2 regions of the Brevibacillus sp. HB2.2 genome follow, and region 2 is predicted to be linked to the other one. Evidence: riboswitches for the same ligand, from Rfam matches in the RefSeq annotation. Region 2 holds a riboswitch; the other holds the start of a gene.

Region 1 (3,416 bases), on a different contig from region 2:
TGAAAATGTCCCACGCAGTCTTCAAAATGATGAGACCAACAACAAAAGCAGCTAACGGATCGAGCCAATGCAATTGAAACTGTGCGCCAGCCACCCCGATAAACGTCCCGATACTGACGAATGCGTCTGAACGGTTGTCAGCGGCCGCTGCATCTAGTGCTTGGCTGTTTGTTTTGATAGCGAGCTTTTTATTGTAGCGATAGACGAAAAGCATAATGACCGCAGTCGCAAGTGCTGTCCACCCTGCCAACAGGTCAGGAGCCGAATGTTTAGGATCAAACAAGGATGGTACAGCATTCGTAATGACCTGAACTCCAACAAATAGCATAATAAATGATGCGACAAGTGCTGAAATCGTCTCGGCCCGGAAATGGCCATACGGGTGATCTTTATCAGGTGGTTTCCTTGCGATACGCAGCCCGATCAAAACAGCAATCGATGCGACAACATCTGTTGAGTTGTTAAGACCGTCGGCCATTAAAGCTTCTGACGCAGTGACATACGCAACTCCTATTTTTAATACAGAGCAGAAAATGTAGGCGAAAATACTCACCCACGCTCCACGTTCTCCTTGTTTTAGATCCGAATAAACATCCATACCTCATCACCTCAAAATACTTCTCCATCCTGCTTCGACAACGATGAATATCAAAGCGCTGGAAGCAGTTGCTTTTTTTCGAACTTCATCGTAACAGATCGGAATCATGTGGGTCTACAGAAACAGTTTTAGTCCGATTCACGAGAATAGGGGGGAGGAAAATGTGTTGCACACCTGCAATTTCCCTGCTGGAAAATTTCCCTTGAATTTAAATGGACTTCCCGTTATCCTATTCTTGCAATCCAAAATAAAAAAGCACGGGAGCTTGGGATTCACCAGGCTGAGAGGATGGTACTGTGCCATCGACCGTTGAACCTGAACTGGGTAATGCCAGCGGAGGAATGTCATATACGACACGAAAAGATGCGCGTATTTTTAGGATACCCGTTTCTTCTCTACTCTCGCGTTGGCGTCGCATATTGTTTATGCGGCGCTTTTTCGCGGAAGTTTCTTTCGCCTCCCTAAACGGTTCTCACTTTCGTGCAACCAAAACAAGGAGGTTTTTTTATGTCATTGGTGTCATCTTTTCCAGGCAGTCGCAAAGTATACGAAACAGGTAGTCGTGCGGACATCCGTGTCCCGATGCGCGAGATTTCCCTTCATCCTACCGAAGGATTGTCTGGCCCCACACCCAATCCTCCTCTTCGCGTGTACGATACGAGTGGCGAGTATACCGCAACGGGTTACGTTCCTGACATTCAAGCCGGACTGCCCTCCATTCGCCATCAGTGGATCGATGAGCGAAATGATGCAGAAACGTATGTCGGTCGCAAACCACAACTAGTCGACGACGGAATCCGAAACGAAGAAAAGGCTGCCACCCTCCCCACTTTCCCTCGAGAGGACTACAAACCAAAACGGGCAAAGTCAGGGAAAAATGTTACCCAGCTTCATTATGCCCGAAAAAATATCATCACACCGGAAATGGAATACGTTGCCATTCGCGAGGGTGTCTCCCCTGAATTTGTACGGGCAGAAATCGCCGCTGGACGTGCGATCCTTCCTTCTAACGTCAATCATCCGGAAAGCGAGCCGATGATCATTGGCCGCAACTTTCATGTCAAAATCAACGCCAACATCGGAACGTCAGCCGTCAGCTCTTCGATGGAAGAAGAGGTCGAAAAAATGATTTGGTCTGTTCGTTGGGGTGCCGACACCATTATGGACCTCTCGACGGGAAAACATATACATACCACGCGGGAGTGGATTATCCGCAACAGCCCCGTTCCAATCGGAACTGTCCCGATTTATCAAGCACTTGAAAAAGTAAATGGGAAAGCCGAGGATTTGACATGGGAGGTTTATCGAGACACCTTGATTGAGCAGGCGGAACAAGGTGTCGATTACTTCACGATTCATGCTGGCGTTCTTTTGCGCTACATCCCCATGACGGCTAAGCGTGTTACCGGTATCGTCTCTCGCGGCGGGTCCATTTTGGCCGCATGGTGCCTGGCCCATCATGAGGAAAACTTTTTGTATACGCATTTCGCTGAAATTTGTGAAATTCTGAAGGCCTATGACATTTGTGTATCCCTCGGGGATGGACTGCGTCCTGGCTCTATCGCGGATGCGAATGACGAGGCACAGTTCGCGGAGCTTGAAACATTGGGAGAACTCACAAAAATTGCGTGGGAACACGACGTACAGGTCATGATTGAAGGCCCCGGTCACGTCCCTATGCATCTTATTCGCGAAAATATGGATAAACAGTTATCTATTTGCCATGAAGCCCCTTTTTACACACTCGGACCGCTCACGACAGACATTGCACCCGGCTATGACCACATTACTTCAGCGATTGGCGCTGCCATGATTGGATGGTTTGGAACAGCGATGCTCTGCTACGTAACGCCCAAGGAGCATCTCGGCCTTCCTAATAAAGAGGATGTTCGCAACGGTTTAATCGCATACAAAATCGCAGCGCATGCCGCTGATCTCGCAAAAGGACATCCGCGGGCAAAACAGCGAGATGACGCCTTATCCAAAGCTCGTTTTGATTTTCGCTGGAACGATCAATTCAATTTGTCCCTGGACCCAGAGCGCGCCCGCGAATATCACGATGAAACGTTGCCAGCAGAAGCCGCCAAATCCGCCCATTTTTGTTCCATGTGCGGGCCTAAATTTTGTAGCATGAAAATATCGCACGACATTCGTCACATTGCTAATGAACAAGGATCTGCCCAAGATCCCGCTATCCTTGCAGGGATGCAGGAAAAATCGCGTGAGTTCCGCGAACAAGGAAGCCGTTTGTACCAGTCGTAATCAAGGGGGATGCCTATGGAGGAAGCCAGTCGTTTACGCGAAAAGATCATTCGACTAGAGGCTGAGCTAGAGCAATTTAAACAACAATTGCGGCTCATTCAACAAGACTGCAGCCACGTCTATATCGAAACTCCACTTACGCGAACATGCTCCAAGTGCCTACAATCCGAAAGCCTCTATTATTAATAGAAAAAGGTCGAAATCCTTTCTGGAGGATCTCGACCTTTTTTCTTGCTTATTTCGCTATCCCGACCTGCAACGGAAGTCCTTCCTTATAATAGAGAGTAGGCGATAGCAGGATGAAGAAAATATGGACATGCAAAAAGCCTTGCTTCTTCAAAATACCGTGTACGGCGCTTGCAATCGCATCATGTTGCTTTTGTTCGCGGGGGAACATCATGATCTCTACAGACAAAGGACTGTTTGTTAATTGCTCTACCTGAAGCAGCTCCAATTTCACCTTTTCCTGAGCGACTTCAGCATTTTTAGAAAACTCTTCTATAAGAATCTGAGAAATGGGCTCTATGTCTTGCTTCGCAAAGCCTTTAAACCGAAG
Region 2 (3,416 bases):
GTATTGCTGCCTGGCGGGAATCCGGGATAAGACTTCATGACAGCCCAGTCCCGCTCCAGCTCCTGTAGTGCGGTGATCACCTTCGTCATTTTTTCAATGGTAGAAGCTCCCCGGACGCGTCCGCCTGCATGAATGGTCTGTGCACGCATTCCGTCATGCAGCGTCGTCGGACTTTCAATCGTGATCCAGCCTGTAATGACCCCGCCCTGCCCTTGCATTTGCAGATTGCTCGTGTCCACTACAACGGCGTAGTCAGCCTGATAGCCACGCTCAATGGCCACCAATGTCCCCGCTTCACCCGCTTCTTCTCCGATGACGGATTGGAAAAGCAGATCACCCTGGAGCTCGATTCCGTGTTCTCGCAGCATTTGGATCGCAAACAAGCTCGCTGCGAGTCCGCCTTTCATATCCGCAACTCCACGGCCGTACAAGCGCCCATCCTTGCCGTGTGTCAAAGCAAAAGGTGGATAGGTCCACCCGATGTCATCACCGACTTCAGCCACGTCGATATGCCCGTTGACAATCAAGCTGTTTGCGTAGGTTGAGGCACTCCCTGATAACCGACCGACAATATTGTCGTCTCCTGGATATACCGTCCAGCGATCTACCTCGAATCCCATCGCTTGCAGTCTGTCGGCGATTACACCTTGTGCGGCATCGCTATTTCGCGCGGGAGGACTCACAGTCGGATGAGAAACGAGCTCTGCCAATAAAGCGAACAGCTCTTCTTTGCGGCTGGCGATCGATTCTACCGCTTCTGTCAGTCGATCCACGCTACTCAATCATCCCTTCGACCGGGCTGCTCGCGGACGCGTAACGCTTTTTCGCGATACGGCCTGCCAAGAAGCCTTTGCGACCTGCTTCCACGCCGAGCTTCATCGCTTCTGCCATCAGGACAGGATTGTCAGCGAGAGCGACTGCTGTATTCAACAAGACACCATCAGCACCCAGCTCCATTGCTTTCGCGCAGTCTGCTGGCGAGCCAATTCCTGCATCTACGATAATCGGTACGTTGGCATCCTCAATGATAAAGCGGAGGTTGTTTTCGTTGACAATCCCTTGCCCGGAACCAATTGGTGAGGCACCTGGCATAACCGCATGTACGCCAACCTCTTGCAGTCGTCTGGCAAGAATGGGATCGTCATTGGTGTAGGTCAGCACGATAAAGCCTTCTTCCACCAAGATTTTCGAAGCCTCGAGCGTGCCAATCGGGTCAGGGAGAAGTGTTTTCGGGTCTCCAATAACCTCGACCTTGATCATGTCACACAGCCCAGATGCTTTAGCCAAACGGGCAATGCGCACTGCTTCTTCTGCTGTATAGGCACCTGCTGTATTTGGTAGCAGGGTGAATTTTTTCAAATCGAGTTGTTCCAAAAAGTTCGGTTCTTGCGGATTTTCCAAATTCAAGCGACGAATCGCAAAGGTCAAAATTTCTGCTTCCGACACCTCTACCGCTTTCCCTTGTGTATCCAAATCAGCGAATTTACCAGTCCCCAGAAGCAAGCGGGAGCGAAACTCGTACGGTCCAATTTTCAATGTATCCATCATGATGATCATCCTCCTCCGACAAAATGAACGATTTCTATGCGATCTCCGTCTGCAATCGGTGTTTGATCGTACGCAGAGCGATCAATGATGTCACCATTTCGCTCAACGACGACAATCTTCTCTTGCAGGGAATAAGAATCGAGCAAAGCCCGTACTGTCGTGATCTCTTCCGCCAACTCTACTTTTTTCCCATTCAGCTGAACAATCATTGATTACCTCCTTCTACTGGAAAAAAACGGCTTCTCCCGCCTGCCTGAGTCGATTCAGACAAACAGAAGAAGCCGTATACCCATCCCATCTCACCGGACGAATGGCATAAAAAAACCATCCGCCTCGGATGGTTGAGTGTCATCTTATCATACATGCGCACAAACAAGCATAGTTCCGCTCGGATGCGACACGTGATACTGATTCCAAATACCTCTTCCTCCGCTGGCATGACCCAGGTCAGGTTCAACGGTCAGTAACACACTCGTCACAATCTCAGCCAACGTTGCTTGGCCCCCGTTTGGTAGTAAAGCTATGCAATTGTCCTACATTCGAGTACTACAGTACCACTCTATTTCGTGTTTGTAAAGGCTTCCTTGTGCATCTTTTCCAGCTCAACGAGACAGCGTTCTGCCCAAGCTGCCATTTTCGAAAGCTTTTCCATTTCTCTCTCCATCGCTTGTCGGACAGATTCCTTGTAGTCGGGAATCGCTCCATTATAGCGAATAAGCCCTTGGACAGGCGTCATGAATTTTTCCATATACGACAGTGCTGGGCGCTGGTGAAACAGCGGCACATCTACTTCGTAGGAAGAATGCAAATCGCCTTGCGTCGGGAATTTGGTAACTGCCAGCACCTTAACTAGCAGCTTCGAATCGTGGATTTCCAATACTTCTGCAATATATTCACCCGTTCGCTGCGCAACGCGAACAATATCTCCCGGATTCCAGTTCATCGCGGTTTCCTCCATTTCTTGAATCGAATGCATTTATATCAGTGAGGCTTCCAGCAGTTTGCGTGCATGCAGCAATACTTCTTCCGCATTCACTACTGCCTGACCGCCACCCTGTGCCATGGCAGGATTTCCCCCACCTTTTCCATTAATAACCGGCAAGGTTTCTTTCAACACTTGATTGATGGCTACGTTGACTTCTTGCCCACGACCAAACACGACTTGCACTTTGTCTTCGGTAGTAGCAGCCAAGAGGCAAATTGCATCTGGCGCCAAAGCGGTAGCCTGCTGTGCGAACTGCTGAAGCTGTTGAATGGTTTTGTCTGTGAAGGTACACATAATGAGGCGCGACTGACCGAGTTGGCTAGCAGCAGCTAGTTGTTGATTGACTTCTACTTCCAAGAGCTGCTTATCCACTTCTGCCAATTTTGCCTTTAAGGTGTCGCGTTCTGCAAGGAGGCGTTCCGTCTGTGCGATCAGTTCGCCTTCATTGGTAGCGAGCAGCTTCGCTGTATCGCGAACCACAGCTTGCTTTTGGTTGTAGTCCCGCAAAGCTCGCCAGCCACAGATGAATTCCAGACGAATGTTCCCGCGATGTCGCTCCCAGCCCAAGATCTTGATCATCCCGACTTCGCCCGTGCGCGCAGGATGTGTTCCTCCACACGGGTTGTAATCAAAATCAGGTATCATCACGACACGAATATTTTCGGTAACAGTCGGCTGTTTTTTCAAGGGCAGCGTTGCCAATTCTTCATCATCTACAAACCGTGCAAGGATGGGGTGGTTTTCCAAAACAATCTGATTCGCGCGCTTTTCTACCTTTTCCCATACTTCTGTTGTCAACTCATCCAGTCGTACATCAATGGTGACGCGCTCTTTTCCCAAGTGAAAGGCAACAGTCTCCGCTTGCACGACTTCCAGGAAGGAC

Evidence for each region. A riboswitch is a leader RNA that binds a small molecule or an ion and turns the genes downstream of it on or off. The one in region 2 is predicted to bind thiamine pyrophosphate.
Region 1: it holds a riboswitch for thiamine pyrophosphate, as region 2 does, so the genes downstream of both, thiC (phosphomethylpyrimidine synthase ThiC) here and thiS (sulfur carrier protein ThiS) in region 2, are expected to answer to the same signal.

What each region holds. Positions count from the first base shown of each region.
Region 1 covers NZ_JABSUV010000009.1:122,372-125,787, reverse strand. Annotated here, with positions in the region: gene HP401_RS08820 (cation diffusion facilitator family transporter) at 1-598, opposite strand, end outside; TPP riboswitch at 846-958, shown strand; gene thiC (phosphomethylpyrimidine synthase ThiC) at 1,106-2,860, shown strand; gene HP401_RS08810 (hypothetical protein) at 2,876-3,046, shown strand; gene HP401_RS08805 (DUF1904 family protein) at 3,096-3,416, opposite strand, start outside.
Region 2 covers NZ_JABSUV010000025.1:40,483-43,898, reverse strand. Annotated here, with positions in the region: gene HP401_RS30420 (acetylornithine deacetylase) at 1-782, opposite strand, end outside; gene HP401_RS30415 (thiazole synthase) at 775-1,548, opposite strand; gene thiS (sulfur carrier protein ThiS) at 1,554-1,757, opposite strand; TPP riboswitch at 1,956-2,066, opposite strand; gene kapB (kinase-associated lipoprotein KapB) at 2,108-2,491, opposite strand; gene HP401_RS30400 (alanyl-tRNA editing protein) at 2,525-3,416, opposite strand, start outside.